2 regions of the Collinsella sp. TM06-3 genome follow, and region 2 is predicted to be linked to the other one. Evidence: riboswitches for the same ligand, from Rfam matches in the RefSeq annotation. Region 2 holds a riboswitch; the other holds the start of a gene.
The links. Region 2 has a riboswitch for thiamine pyrophosphate ahead of thiM (hydroxyethylthiazole kinase). Riboswitches for the same ligand answer to the same signal wherever they lie in the genome.

Region 1 (7,588 bases), on a different contig from region 2:
TTTTGCTATCACGCCATGCGGACACGCGCGATTGCTACGACACTCCAAAAACCACAGTCTGTTCGCTTTACAACATGCAAACATGCGTTCGATAATAGGGGGCATGGAATATCGACAGACAGATGGCAAAACTCGACGCGTGCACAAGCAGTATGTGGACGTCGTGGCTCGCATCCTCGCGGGCGGACAGGTTGTGCCGGTCACCGTCTGCTGGGTCGACGGTCGTTGCTTTACGATTGACGAGATTGTCTCGACCACTGGGTTTGGCCTGACGGTTCACGGCATTCGTACGGCAACCTATAGGGTCCGTTTTGGCGGTCATGCGACCGAGTTGTATCTGGAGGACCAGACGCGCGAACGACCAGATGGCTCGCAGGCCCATCTGATGCGTTGGTGGGTGTGGGCATTCGACCGTACGCTCGAGGGCGAGCGCCGTGGGTAAGGACGTACGGCATTCGGGTACAATGACAGGAATCTTGTCAGCTACTGCGCCGTTATTTGTGGCGCTTTTTGAAAGGACGAACCTATGAACGATATCCAGGGCTATCAGAACGGCCCCGTCGAGACCGGCGCAAGCCGCGCCAAGGAGATGTCGCCGCGCGCGTACAATCTCGCCATGTCTGCCCTGATCTTCTTGGGCTTTTGCGCCATGGGCGCCGGCGCCTACTTTACGAGCACCATGTCGTTTGCGCGCATGATGATGAGCGGCGCCGCCTTGCCGCTGGTCTTTGGCTCGTTTATTTTGACCATCGTCGGCATGGTCATGATGTCGGCCGCCGCCAGCAAGCAGTCCGTGGGCTTGTCCCTTGTGGGCTACGTAATCTTTGCGAGTACCTTTGGCCTGACCGCGTCGTTTGGCCTTGCCAACTACGACCTGCCCACCATCAACACTGCCTTTATCGCCACGGCCGCTATCACCTTTGTCTTTGGCGCTTTGGGCGTGACGTTCCCCAAGTTTTTCCAGCGCGTATATGGCATCGGTTTTGGCATTCTGCTCGCCACTATTCTGGTTGAGATCGTGCTGATGTTCATGGGCGTCTCGCAGACCATCACCGATCTGATCGTGATCGTGGTGTTCGCCGGCTTTATTGGCTACGACACCTATGTTGCCACGACGGTGCCGCCTACGCTGCCCAACGCCGTGCTCATGGCGTCCAATCTGTTCGTGGACATTATCAACGTGTTCCTGCGCATCCTGAACATCCTTGGCCGTCGCGATTAGTGGCGAATTGCGGCGGTGCTTGCCGTGCGTGCAAATCGATGCGAAAGGCGGTCCTTCGGGGCCGTCTTTTTTGTACGCGGCGGGGTATCATGGATGGGAAAAGCCGATAGCGGCAGCGACAGGAAAGGTGGCCACGTATGGCAGACGTCGACAACAGGAACCGTAACCGCAGGTCCAACCGAGCGGGTCAGCCCAATCCCAAGCGCGAGGCCCGTGCTAAGGCCGCCGAGCGTCACGTGGCAACTGTGTCCGAAGCGTGCGCCAAGGATATCGAGCGTTCGCTTGCCGGTGTTCGCGAGTTTGACGGTATGCCTGCCGGCTTTGTCGCGGCGATGAAGGCCAAGGCCCAAGCGGCTGCGGCTGCCGAGGAGCCGGTTGCCGAGGAGTCTGAGTCCGTCGAGGTCGAGGCCGCTGAGGTTGCGTCCGTCGAGACCGAGGTCACGGACGAGTCTGCGCCTGCCGAGAAACCCGCAGAGACCGAGTCCGCGCCTGCCGAGGAGCCCGCTCCGACCCTGCCCGAGGTCACCGTGCTTGATGCCTCCGCCACGCAGGCCATTCTGGACAACGGCCGTGGCTATGCGCAGTTCTGCGACATGGCAGTGCTCGCCTTTGCCTCGTTCACCAACCCGGGTGGCGGCTACATCCAGGGCTATCTGGGCCAGGAGGCTACGCTCTGCGCCGATTCGTATCTGTACAACGTGCTCGACAAGCAGCGCAAGTGGTATGGCGAGAACCGTCGCCGCAATATCAACTGCGAGCTCTACCGCAACCGTGCGCTGGTAGTGCCTGCGGTGCGTTTTGACCGCAACCACGTGCATGCGTATGCCGATGTGATCGTGGCCGCCGCGCCCAATGCCAAGCGCGCACGCCAGGAGTACCGCGTGAGCGACGATGCGCTGCTGGACGCGCTGCGCGACCGTATCCGCTTTGTGCTCGCCATCTGCGACGAGCTGGGTCGCGAGAAGCTCGTACTGGGCGCTTGGGGCTGCGACAACAACGGTTTTGATGCCGAGGCCGTGGCCGAGATTTTCCGCAAGGAGCTCGCATCGGGCGACTTCAAGGTCAAGCAAGTCTTCTTTGCCGTGCCTTCTACGCGCTGGGATGAGGATTTTGCCAAGTTCGAGCACGTGCTGGCAAACTTCCCCGAGCGCAACGAGGAGTCCTATGCCCAGGTTGCCGCTCGCGCTGCGGCAGCTCGCGCCGCCGAGCAGGCCCAGGCTGCTACCGAGGATGATGAGGACGAGGACGATTGGCGCAAGTACCTGTAATCGGTACGTGCTGACAGATAGGTCGAGCCGACGGGAGAGGCTGCTTCCGTCGGCTTTTTACTGAGCGAGGGGCTTACGATGAAAAACGTTCTATGCTTTGGCGACAGCAACACCTATGGTTACGATCCGGCGGGCATGCGCGACGGCACCGCGGTGCGCTATGCGCAGGATGTGCGCTGGTGCGGCGTGGCCCAACGTGACTTAGGCGAGGGCTGGCATGTAATTGAAGAAGGCCTCAACGGCCGCACGACGGTACGCGACGACATGTGCCATCTGGACACCAATCTTAACGGCATCCGCGCACTTCCGATGCTGCTCGAGGCCCATAAGCCGCTGGACGCCATTGTGATCATGCTGGGCACCAACGACTGTAAGACGGTCTTTGGCGTGACAGCTTCCGATATCGCCCGTGGTGCCATGGCGTTGATTCGCGCCGTCCGTGCGTTTGCCTGGACCGATGCCGCGCCCTGCCCACGGATTCTGCTGATGGCACCTATCAAGATTAAGCCGCAGATCGCCGATGTATATATGACCGACTTTGACGAGCATTCCGTAGAAGCCTCGGAACATTTTGGTGAGTACTACGCGCATGTGGCTGAGCAGTTTGGCTGCGACTTTTTGAATGCCGCCGATTATGCCGAGCCGGGCGATATCGACTATCTGCATATGATGCCCGAAAGCCACGAGAGCTTGGGACATGCCGTGGCAGCCAAGCTCCAAGAGATGCTCGGTGAGTAGCGCGAGCCCAAGCCACCGCAAAGGTGCCTGCCCCCTTTGCGGTGGTTTTGGATCGTTTGTTTGTCTTGATCTGTAACAGTTGTAAGGTCGAAAACGGGCTAGATGTTACAGATTGAGATTATTTAGGTCGATATCGGTCGTTTGTCTCGATCTGTAACATCTAGGGTCGATTTTGCCGAGTTACTGTTACAGATTGAGATTATCTTCTCAGCGGAATTTGAATGTCTCGATCTGTAACAGGTGGGCCGAAAAATGGGCTCTAACTGTTACAGATCGAGATGTTTGTGGGAGCCACCGCAAAGGTGCCTGCCCCCTTTGCGGTGGCTCTGGGCTGTGAATCTTAATACTGCCACATGTGGTTGACGGGGCCGGAACCTTTGCCCATGTCAAAGCCAGCGGCGAGAGCGCCGGTCAGGTAGGCCTTGCCGGCGTTGATGGCGTCGGCAAGTTCCATGCCCTGGGCCAGCGCGCAAGCGATGGCGGATGAGAGCGTACAGCCGGTGCCGTGCGTGTTGCTGGTCTCAATGCGCTTGTGGCGAAACCACGTAGTGAGCGGATCGCCCAGATGGTTGCCCTCGTCATCGAGTGGCGCGGGCTCGGCCAATACATCGTTAGCCTCGTTGACAAGATGCCCACCCTTAACGAGGGATGCGCAACCAAAGCGGCGGGTGAGGAGCATGGCAGCATTTTGCTGTGTGCGCTCGGAGTCGACCTCGTAGTCAAGCAGGGCCATGGCCTCGGGAATATTGGGCGTGATGACGGTTGCTAGTGGGAACAGGCGGCGGGTGAGTGCCTCGGAGGCATCCTCGGCAATCAAGCGCGCGCCCGAGGTGGCGACCATGACGGGGTCGACGACCACGTTCGTTGCGTTCCAGGCGCTCAAGCGGTCGGCGATGACTTCGATAATCTCGACAGAAGAAACCATGCCGATCTTGACGGCGCTTGGGCGGATATCGTCAAAGACAGCGTCAATTTGCGCGGCTACGATATCTGGCGAGATATCCTGCACGGCGGTGACGCCCAGTGTGTTTTGCGCTGTAATGGCGGTTATGGCCGTCTCGGCATACAGGCGGTGCGCCGTGATGGTCTTGATGTCGGCCTGAATGCCGGCACCGCCGCTGGAATCGGATCCCGCGATGGATAGAACGGCGGGTACCTTACTGCGATCCATGCTCACTCCCTTGTCCGGTCGGATTCAAATGGGTCTTTAAGTCTGCATTATAAAGATGCCCGGGCCGGCTGTATTCCGAACCCGGGCGGGCGATGCAATCTTTACGCAAATGTAAGCAAATGTTCACATGTCAACAATTGACGAACACCATGTTACCGATTGCGGCTCCGGTGACGCGTTAATCCTCCATGCCGAGGTCGATCGTTGTGCCTTCGAACACCTTGTTAACGGTACGGACGGCGCACATCTTGCCACACATGGTGCAAGTGCCCTCGGTGGCGGCGGGAGACTCCTCGTAGCGCTTCTTGCCCGTAACTGGGTCGAGCGCGCACTTCCACATGGCGTCCCAGTCGAGCTTGCGGCGTGCCTGGCCCATCTTGTCGTCCATGTCGCGGGCGTGCGGCACCTTCTTGGCGATATCGGCGGCGTGTGCGGCGATCTTGGTAGCCATGAGGCCATCGAGCACGTCCTGGGCGTTGGGCAGGCACAAGTGTTCGGCCGGCGTCACGTAGCACAGGAAGTCGGCACCGGAGCTGGCGGAGATAGCGCCGCCGATGGCAGCGGTGATGTGGTCGTAGCCCACGCCGATATCGGTCACCAGCGGCCCCAGCACATAGAACGGGGCGTTGTGGCACAGGCGCTTCTGTAGCTTCATGTTGGCGGCGATCTCGTCGAGCGCCATGTGACCCGGGCCCTCGACCATGACCTGGACGCCGGCAGCCCAAGCGCGCTTGCACAGCTTGCCCAGCTCGATCATCTCGGCAGTCTCTGTGGCGTCGTTGGAGTCGTAGAGGCAGCCCGGGCGGCAGGAGTCGCCGAGCGAAATCGTCACGTCGTACTCGTGGCAGATCTCGAGCAGCTCGTCAAAGTACTCGTAGAAGGGGTTTTCGTTGCCGGTGACCTCCATCCAGCCAAACAGCAGCGAGCCGCCGCGGCTCACGATGTTCATGAGGCGGCCGGTCTCCTTAAAGGTCTTGGTGACCGACTTGTTGATGCCGCAGTGGATGGTCATAAAGTCCACGCCGTCCTCGGCGTGCGCGCGCACGACCTCGAACAGGTCATCCTTGGTAAGCTTGACCAGCGGCTTTTCCATGTAGCCGATGGCGTCGTACATGGGGACGGTGCCCACCATGAGCGGCGTCTCGTCGATGAGCTGCTGGCGGAACTGGCGCGTCTTGCCCGAGTTGGAGAGGTCCATGATGGCGTCGGCGCCAAAGTCCTCGGCGATCTTGACCTTCTTCCATTCCTCGGCGGCATCGGCCTTGTCGCCCGAGATGCCCAAGTTCACGTTGACCTTGGTGGACAGGCCCTCACCGACGCCAAAGGCGCGCATGCCTTTTTTGATGTGCGCGATGTTGGCGGGAATGGCGATGCGGCCGTCGGCCACGCGCTCGCGGATGTACTCGGGGTCGCGATGCTCGCGCTCGGCGACTTCCTTCATCTGCGGTGTGATTTGCCCGGCGCGGGCGAAGTCGATTTGCGTGACGAGCTTGGGCTCGGTCTGTGTGCTCATTGGCACGGCTCCCTTCGTTGGCATTACCCATATCAGGTTTGCGGGTCAGGGCGGGCGCGCCCAATCTCAGCCTGCCGTCTTGTCCTGCAAGCTCCCCGTTATGTCATGGGCTCAAGTATAGCCTGAATGGGTACGATTGGGCCAACGAGCGTGCCTGTGGGGAGGCGAACATGGAAGACAAGCATCTATATCGAGAGACGCAATGGGACGTATCGGCCGAGGAAAGCCGTGCGCACCATGGCCTTGTCGCGATTGGTTTTGCGGTGCTTGCCGTGTTGGTGATTGCCTTTTGAATTTGGACGTTCGGCGGTCATGGCGGCGCCACCTGGGGGTTTGAAGCCGACGAGGGCCTGCCGATTATGACCATGAAAGTTTCTGGTGGCAACACGGTTGCCGCACCGGGTGACTATTGGTATCCGCGCGACGAGTTTGTGCAGCTGCAGCTGAGCGGCGGGTCTATTCCGGGCGAAGAAATCGAACGCGTGACGTTTGATGCGACGCTCAAAACGCTGACGGTGGAGCTCAAAGATCAGGGAGACGTGCCCACGACCATGGACATTGCGCTGACGGAATGGCGCTTGGAGCCCCCGGCGGGCGCTGCGGTATCCGAGGTGGAGCACGTTAAGATTACCTACCAAGATGGCTCGACGAGCGAGATTGCAAAGGCCGATGGCTTGGCGGAGTAACGGGGTGTTTGGAAACGGCGGGCCTATTGTGCCTGCGCGTTCATGAAAACCAGGGTGTTTTTGTCTGAAAGCTCGGGGATGTGCCGATAGCCGATGTTGAATGCGGTAAGTTCGCTTGCATCCTCGAGCTTGTTTTCTGCCATCCACCGCACCATGGAGCCGCGCGCCTTTTTGCTGGCGGTCGACCGTTGGATGGGCTTCCCGTTGCGGATACCCTCGCCAAAGAGGCATGTGACGGCCGTGGCGTCGCCCGCGAGGTGGGGCAGAACGGTTTTGGCATACTCTACGCTGGCGAGGTTGACGATCGTAGCGTTGGAGCCCGCCGGAGCGATGGCCCGCGCGAGCTTGTCGTTCCAAAACGCGTAGAGGTCTCGGGCATCGTCAACGGCGAGCTTCGCGCCCATCTCCAGCCGATACGGTTCGACGGCATGAAAGGGACGAACGCACCCGTAGAGGCCGGAGAGGATCCACAGATGGTCTTGCAGCCAGGCGAGCTGCGCGGAATCCATCACCTCGGGTGCCATACTCTGGTATTGAATTCCGTGATAGGACATGACGGCAGGGGAGAGGTGACGGGCGAGTGCGGGATTGTCGAGATCGCCGCTTTTCAGGATGGGCCCGAACTCATGCAGGGTGTTGAGGCAAGGTCCCAGCAGTTTGTCACTCACGTTCCATAGCGCTTGCAGGCCGCCGCTGCCTTCATTTCGTTCGATATCTAGCAGTGCGCGGTGGAGGCGAGCCGTCTCGTGCGCAAAAGGTGGAATGCCCAGGACTTCAAAAGCATCTTGTGCCGCGCGCATCTGCTTGGCGGGCGAAATGATGACCTGCAGCATGGACTCTCCTCTGCCAAAAAGGAAGTTGCGGTGGAATACGGTCTGTTTGGGCTATTGAAAGACCAAATCAATCCGTATTCCACCGCAAGTTATGGGTGGGGTGGATTAGGCGCGCTCGATGAAGGCCTTGTAGCCGCGGTAGGCCTCGTAGATATCG
Region 2 (7,588 bases):
GCTCGGGCGGTAGGTTGTATTGGGCGGCAAGCGCCCCCATATGCTCGGCGACGTCGCAGGCAAGGATATCCACGCGCGACACATTGAGCGAGATCGGAACTACGCGCAGCCCTCGATCGATGCACTCACGCAGCCACGAGGCGACGCCCTGCCAAACATATTTGTCGAGCGTCACCACAAAACCGCTTTCCTCGAGAGCGGGGATAAAGGTGGTAGGTGAAATGAGGGAGCCATCCTTGTCAATCCAGCGTGTGAGCGCCTCGGCGCCAACGATCTCGCCGGTTTCCATGTCGACCTGGGGCTGCAAGTAGTAGGTAATGCGGCCGTTTGAGAGCGCATACTGGAATTCGGTCAGCGTGCGGTGGAACGCGATTTCGTGTTCGTATTCCTCGGGGCGGAAAATGGCAATGCGCTCCTTAAAGTCGTTTTTTGCGCGCCGATTGGTAAACATGGCCTTGGCCTGCGCATCGATGGTGATTTCCTCGTTGGAGTCGATGGGGTAGACGCCCATGGACGGCCAGAAGCCCACGCCGTCATCATGCTTGGCCACGGCCTGGCGAATGCGGCTATAGATCTGATGGACGGTGTCGTGTTCAAAGGGGATGAGTACGCAAAAATCGTCTTGGCCCCAGTACCCTGCGACGCCCATGGCGGCATTCTCGATGTCCTTGAGAACCGTGCCCACATCGGCGAGTACGCGGTCGCCCTCGGCCTGTCCGTGCCATTCGTTGAACAGTCGCATGTGCCCCATATCGACGGTGGCGATACACCAGGCGCCGTTGCGCCTTGTCTCGAGAAATTCGTTGGCGCGGCGCATAAACTCGCTGGGTCGATAGAGACCCGTGAGCGGATCGATGCGTTCGGCGATGGCGCTTTTGCGCTCCACCTCGGGTATGGGGAGGCTGTCGTTGGGAACAAGCCCGCCGGCCGTGCGAATGCGACGGTCGAGTTCGCCTAAAACGGCGGCCGTTTGATTGGTCAGGTGCTCGTAAAAGGCCGGAACGACAAGACAGACGGGGGTAATAGTGTCGCCCGCGATTCGAACGGGAGCGAAAACGGCCTCTTTGAGATGTTGGATCAGTTGCTCGAATGCTTCGTGATCCAAATTGTTGCTAAGCACGACGAACTGGGCGTTGCGTGAACGGAAGACGCGACTCCTGCCGCGAGTAATCGACAGCATGCGGCCTGCGTATTCGGCGAGCATGTTGTCGACGGCCTCGGCCCCGTAGAGCTCGTTGAGCTTTGCCGTGCCGCGAACGCGCACTGCTATAAGCCCCGTCTCGCAACGGTCGCGACGGCAGGCATCGATAGCGTTGATCAGCGTGCGCTGTGTTCCGAGACCCGTGGCGGCGTCGACGGTCTCGGCAAGCGAGTGGTTGACGAGCTCGCCGACATAGAGCGAGGGGACATTTCCGTCACCGTCGATACGAAACCCGCGAGCACGGCCGAGGATGTAATCGCCGGCGGCATTGCGCACGCGGTACTGCATGACGTGACGATGTTTGGAGCCGTCATAGATTTGGTCGATGTCGTTGGTATAGGCCTCAAGGTCATCGGGATGGACACGCGTTTTCCAGTAATCGTGGCAGTTGTCTATATGCTCCGAAGGAAGACCAAGATCGCGCAAGGCGCCTTGTGACCAAAGGGTTCGATGTTTGTCCAAGTTCTCGATAAAGAAATATCGGCCTTCGTTGAGCATCGAAAGGGCGTCGAAAATGCGATCGCTTATTTCGAAGTCGTCGGTGTGGGCTTGTGCGATATTGCGTCGATCAAGGTGCACGGCATGACGTAGCTTGTAGTCGTACATGCGATGATCGGCATCGTTCGTCAAGCGATTGGGGGCTTCGCCCAGGGCGGGGTCGGCGTGTGCCACTCCGTAGCTAAACGAGTGAGGCATCTTGGAAGCGTTGTTTTCGAGCAGTACCGTTCGGCAGTGTTCCAGACGTTCGGCAAGGTCGTCCTCGGTCGCAATCGTAGATAGGATGGCGAACTCGTCGCCCCCCAGACGAAATGCCGCCTCGTCCACCTTCATATACAGTTTGAGATAGAGGCTCACCTGCAAGATATAGCGGTTGCCCTCGTCATGTCCAAAGATGTCGTTGCAGTGCTTAAGGTTATCGATGTCGATAAACGCCATGGTCACGGGCAGTTCCTGCTCCCAGAGTTCCTCTAAGGAACGGGTAAAGCCGCCGCGGTTGCCAAGTCCGGTGAGCTCGTCGGTAAAGGCGGTCCTGATCAGATCGTCCTGACGCTCCAGAAGGTCACGGATGGTCTTTTCGAGCGTTTTGGTATTATTGCTGGCGTTATCCATACTGTAAGCGGCTTTCTGAGGTCGGGGCGGATTGCGTCGGGCGAGCTCGTTGTGCACATGCGTTGCTGCTCAACGCCTTGCGTGTTTCCAAGCCCCCGCCTTGCTGCGTCGTTGGGTTTATTTGTCGGTTCGTGCTCTCGGCTGATAACTACTGAGTAGTATAAACAAGTGTATGGAATTATGTAGGGGCGCCCATGTTGCGGGCGGCCATTATTCGCCAAACGGTAACGCGACGATGTTCGATGAAAATGCGACTGAGACGATATTTGTTGATGGGTATACTTGTTCCGTTTTAAAACGCAGGAACGGAGATGGTCGCATGGCACAGTCAAATATGACGCGCACGGTGGGGCTGGCGCTCGAGGGAGGCGGCTACCGCGGTATGTATACGGCGGGCGTGCTCGACGTTTGGATGGAGCACGGTTTGACCTGCGACCATATGGTGGGCGTCTCGGCGGGCGCGGCATTTGGCTACAACTTTAAATCGCGCCAGATCGGCCGCGCCATTCGCTATAACAAGGCCTATTGCGCCGACAAACGCTATGCGAGCGTGACCAGCTGGCTGCGAACCGGCGATATGTTCAATGCCGATTTTGCCTATCACGAGGTGCCCATCGAGCGCGATCCCATCGACCTGGAGGCGTATCGCGCCTGCCCCATGCGGTTTACGTGCGTGTGCACCGATATCGAGACGGGCAAGGCCGTCTACCACGACCTGCCCTATGGCGACGAGCGGGATATCGAGTGGATCCGGGCATCGTCGGCGATTCCTGTGGCGACGCGTCCCGTTGCTATTGACGGGCATAAGTATCTGGATGGTGGCGTGGCTGATTCTATTCCCAGCGCATGGCTGTTTGCGCAGGGGTATGACCGCAATATCGTGGTACTCACGCAGCCGGCGGGCTTTGTGAAGCAGCCCAACAGCGTGATGCCCATGCTGCGGCGCGTGTTCCGTCACTATCCGGAGTTTGTTGCAGCGCTTGAGCATCGGCATGAGGTCTACAATGCCACGCTCGATGACCTGGCACGTCGAGAGGCTGCCGGGGAAATCTTTGTGGTGCGGCCGAGCGAATCGGTGAAGGTGCCGTCGCTGTGCCGCGAACCGGATGAGCTCGAGCGCATCTACCAGGTCGGCCGCCACGATGCAGAGGCGACTTTGCCGGCGTTGGAAGCGTATCTGGCGGGGTAAGGGTCGCATACGGAAAGCGCATCCCGGAATGGAGGCCCAAACTGGGATGCGCTTTCCATTGCTGAAGATATGAGGCTGCGAATCAGCTGTTCGGCCTATGCCTATGCCTGCTGCCAGGTGTCGACAAGCTCCTTGGCCGCGGCGTAGGGATCGTCGGCGCTGCAGACGGCGCTCACCACAAAGAAGCCGTCGACGCCGGTTGCCTTAAGCTGCGGCAAGTCGGCCGTCTTAACGCCGCCGCCCACCACGATGGGCACGGGGCTTGCCGCGTGGAGTGCGGCCAGGTCCTCAAAGCTCTTGGTGATGATGGAGCCATCGGCTGCGCGTCCGCAGTCGCGCTTGGTCTCGGTCTCGTGGAGCGGGCCGATGCCCAGGTAGTCGACCAGACTCATGTCGGCGGTCTTGACGTACTCGAGCATTTCCTCGCAACGGGCCGAAAGGCCCACGATGGCGTCGGGGCCCAGCAGCTTGCGACAGACCTCGACGGGAATATCGCTCTGGCCCACGTGCACGCCGTCGACCGCAATGCCCTGCTCGCGTGCGGCGAGTACGCAGTCAAGGCGGTCATCGATCAGCAAGGCGACCTGACCGGTCTTGCCGGCCTGTGCGATTGCCTGCGCGGCATCGCCGGTCAGCGCAATGATCTCGCGGGCGCTTGCCACCTTGGAGCGCACCTGAATGCAGGTAAAGCCGGCGTCGAGCGCCTGGGCCACCACATCGCCCACGGGGCGTCCGAGGGTGTTTTCGGGGCCGAGCACCAGATAGGCCGAGATATCAAGGTTGTCGCGGATGCTCATCGTGCTTCCTCCTGCTTTTTGATCTGCGCTTCCATGCGCTCGAGTTTGCCGGTCATGGTGTCGGTAAATCCAGGTCGAATATCGGCTTTGAGCACGACTTCGGTTCGGATGCCCTTGTTCGCTAACACAAAGGTCGCGTCGCGCACGACCTGCATGACCTCGTCCCAGTCGCCCTCGATCTCGGTGAACATCGAGGTGGTGCGGTTGGGAAGGCCGCTCTCGCGAATGACGCGCACGACCTCGGCGACCTCGGCGGACAGTTCATCGCCGGTGCCGCACGGGGCGATGGCCACAGCGACGAGCGTGTTCATGCCGGCATTGGTTGCGGGCTCGGACATGGCTTATGCCTCCTCGAGCTCGAGTTGGTTATCGGCGATGTCTTGGGCGGTTGCGCGGTAGAGCTCGTCGATAAAGGCGACCTTAAAGCTTGCCGGGGCATCGGCGACGGCGGCGGCACGCGTGCCGGCGACGTTGTAGACGGCGGTACCGCAGACGGCTGCCGTAAACGGATCGGCAGCGCAGGCGTACACGGCCAGCACGCCGCCCTGCGAGCAACCGCAGCCGGTAATCTTGGACATGAGCGGGCTGCCGCCGTGGGATTTGGCCACGGTCGTGCCGTCGGTAATCAGGTCGACTTCGCCCGAGACCACAACGGCGCCGCCGGTGTAGCGAGCGAGCGCCACGGCGGCATCGCGGGCGGCGTCGACCGTGTCGGTGGTATCGACACCACGTACGCGGCTCAGATCGGCCGACTCGCCCTCAAGACCCCACAGGCCGGAGAGTGCGATGATCTCGGAGGCGTTGCCGCGTACGATGGCGGGCTTGTACTGCTTGAGCTCGTTTACCAGCTGGGTGCGCAGGCTACCGATGCCCAGACCCACCGGATCGAGCACCCAGGGCTTGCCGGCGTCGTGTGCCGCCTTGGCCGCGCGGGGAATCGTCTGCTCGTAGATGGGGAAGAGCGTGCCCATGTTGAGATAGATGGCGGCGCCGCCGGCAACGAGCGCCTCGCCCTCGTCGGGCAGATAGACCATGGCGGCCGAACCGCCCACGGCGAGCTGCGCGTTGGCGACAAAGTCGATCGTCACCGTGTTGGTGATGGAGCCGGCCATCGGATTGGTGGCTCGAATCTCCTCTACGGCCTTGACCATATGTTGCTTAAGCTGTTCCGAATCAATCACTGCACATGCCTCCTTGGCATAGAAAAGGGGCGCTGTGCATAGACAGCGCCCCTGTAAAGGCGGCATGCTCCCTACGCCAGCATTAACTGACAGGTTCAAAGGATTGGGCCCTATGCCCTCTCAGCCTTGTGGTTTGCACCGCCGGCACTCCCGCATCGAATCTGTTGTTCCCTATACTAGCGCACCTGCCAATATGGGACAGGTTTATTTTGGCAGGTGGCAACAGGGGCGCTGCATTTTCCCAGATAAAACCTGCCAAGATAAACCTGTCCCTTATTGGCAGGTCGTTACAATAGACGGGATAAAGAATGACCGAGGGGACCTTATGATCAAACTTGTTCTGACCGATATGGACGATACGCTGATTCCTGCTGGACACGATGGCGCCAGCGACTGCGCCATCGAGGGCATTCATGCCATGCAGGCGGCGGGCCTGCATTTTGGCCCGGTTTCGGGTCGCCAGCCGTCCGCGATGAGCTGGATGTTCCGCAATCGCTCCGAGTGCTTCTCGACCGGTGCGTTTTGCAACGGCCAGGTGATGTTTGTCGATGGCGAGGCGGTTGCCTCGCGCGCAACTGATAACGATGCCCTTATACGCCTGGCCGACTACCTGGAGCAAGAGACCGACGATACCTATTTGAAGGTCTACCGTCTGGGTGATGACTTTTGGGACAACGACGCCTATTGCGTGACAAGCGATCCCGAGCGTGTGCGTCGCGCCATGGAGTCAGGCGGCAACGCGTGGCTCAAGGGCGAAGAGGCTCCCTGTCGCCCTGTCGTTGACGATGCCCCGGTATACAAGGCGAATATCTGGAGTGCCCGTTCGCGCGAGGAGCTCGCCGAGCTGCGCGAGCGTGTTGCCGCCGAGGTGCCGGAGCTCTCGCTCGTGTTTCCCAACAACCGCGTGCGCCTGTTCGACGTTCTTCCGACCGGCTGGGACAAGGGCTGTGCTGCGCTGGAGCTGGCGCGCGCTTTGGGCCTGACGCCCGACGAGGTGGCCGTATTCGGCGATTCCGATAACGATTTGCCCATGATCGATGCCGTTCCCAATTCCGTTGCAGTCGCCAATGCCAACGAGGCCGTCACGGCTGCCGCGCGCTGGCATATCGGCGCTGCGGCAGATGATGCGGTTGCCGGGGCTCTGCATCAGATTGCCGCCTGCGCCGCGACGGGGGAGATGCCGTCGTTTATGCGTCAGATGGACGCGACGGGTTTCGACGTCACGAACGTCTAGGGAGAAAGCCATGAAGCTCCAGCAGCTCAGATATGTCGTCAAAGTTGCCGAATGCGGCAGCATCACCGAGGCCTCGCGCCGGCTCTTTGTGTCGCAGCCTTCGATTACCGCGTCAATTCGCGATCTCGAAAACGAGATGGGTGTACACATCTTTGAGCGCACCAACAAGGGCGTCATTGTGTCCGAGGAAGGCGAGACCTTCTTGGGCTACGCGCGCCAGGTGCTCGACCAGGCCGACCTGCTCGAGGGCAAGTACAAAGGCACGTCCGAGCAGGTGCCGCACTTTAGTGTGAGCTGCCAGCATTATTCCTTTGCCGTTAATGCATTTGTCGATGTGATCCGCGAGTTCGATGCCGCGCGCTACGACTTTACCCTGCGCGAGGAGCAGACCCACGAGATTATCGAGGACGTCGCGCATATGAAAAGCGAGCTCGGCATCCTGTATCTGTCGGAGCACAATCGCGAGGTCATCGAGCGCATGCTGGCGGCCAACGAGCTCGTATTCGAAGGACTCTTCTGCGCTACGCCGCATGTCTTTGTGTGCTCCGACCATCCGCTGGCGGGTCGCTCGAGTGTGACGCTCGAGGACTTGGAAGACTACCCGTTCCTGTCCTATGAGCAGGGCAGCTACAACTCGTTTTACTATTCCGAGGAGCTGACCTCGACCTTTGAGCGCCGCAAGAATATCCGCGTGCGCGACCGTGCGACGCTGTTCAACCTAGCTATGGGCCTTAACGGTTACACGGTGTGTTCGGGCGTGATCAGCCATGAACTTAACGGCCCCGGCATTATCTCCATTCCGCTCGATGTAGACGAGTACATGGAGATCGGCATCATCACGCGCAAGAACACGACGCTTACGCGCTACGGGCAGGC

Region 1: linked by a shared signal. The riboswitch ahead of thiC (phosphomethylpyrimidine synthase ThiC) and the one ahead of thiM (hydroxyethylthiazole kinase) in region 2 are both predicted to bind thiamine pyrophosphate.

What each region holds. Positions count from the first base shown of each region.
Region 1 is NZ_QSPG01000007.1:14,730-22,317, reverse strand. Features, by position in the region: gene DXD56_RS04390 (hypothetical protein) at 104-442, shown strand; gene DXD56_RS04385 (Bax inhibitor-1 family protein) at 527-1,222, shown strand; gene DXD56_RS04380 (TIGR02452 family protein) at 1,360-2,490, shown strand; gene DXD56_RS04375 (GDSL-type esterase/lipase family protein) at 2,569-3,228, shown strand; gene thiD (bifunctional hydroxymethylpyrimidine kinase/phosphomethylpyrimidine kinase) at 3,569-4,399, opposite strand; gene thiC (phosphomethylpyrimidine synthase ThiC) at 4,578-5,912, opposite strand; TPP riboswitch at 5,904-6,020, opposite strand; gene DXD56_RS10245 (hypothetical protein) at 6,083-6,205, shown strand; gene DXD56_RS04360 (hypothetical protein) at 6,272-6,598, shown strand; gene DXD56_RS04355 (YaaA family protein) at 6,622-7,431, opposite strand; gene DXD56_RS04350 (aminopeptidase) at 7,537-7,588, opposite strand, start outside.
Region 2 is NZ_QSPG01000012.1:38,391-45,978, forward strand. Features, by position in the region: gene DXD56_RS06330 (EAL domain-containing protein) at 1-2,311, opposite strand, end outside; gene DXD56_RS06335 (patatin family protein) at 2,631-3,500, shown strand; gene DXD56_RS06340 (thiamine phosphate synthase) at 3,602-4,297, opposite strand; gene DXD56_RS06345 (thiamine-binding protein) at 4,294-4,635, opposite strand; gene thiM (hydroxyethylthiazole kinase) at 4,639-5,478, opposite strand; TPP riboswitch at 5,530-5,640, opposite strand; gene DXD56_RS06355 (HAD-IIB family hydrolase) at 5,804-6,712, shown strand; gene DXD56_RS06360 (LysR family transcriptional regulator) at 6,723-7,588, shown strand, end outside.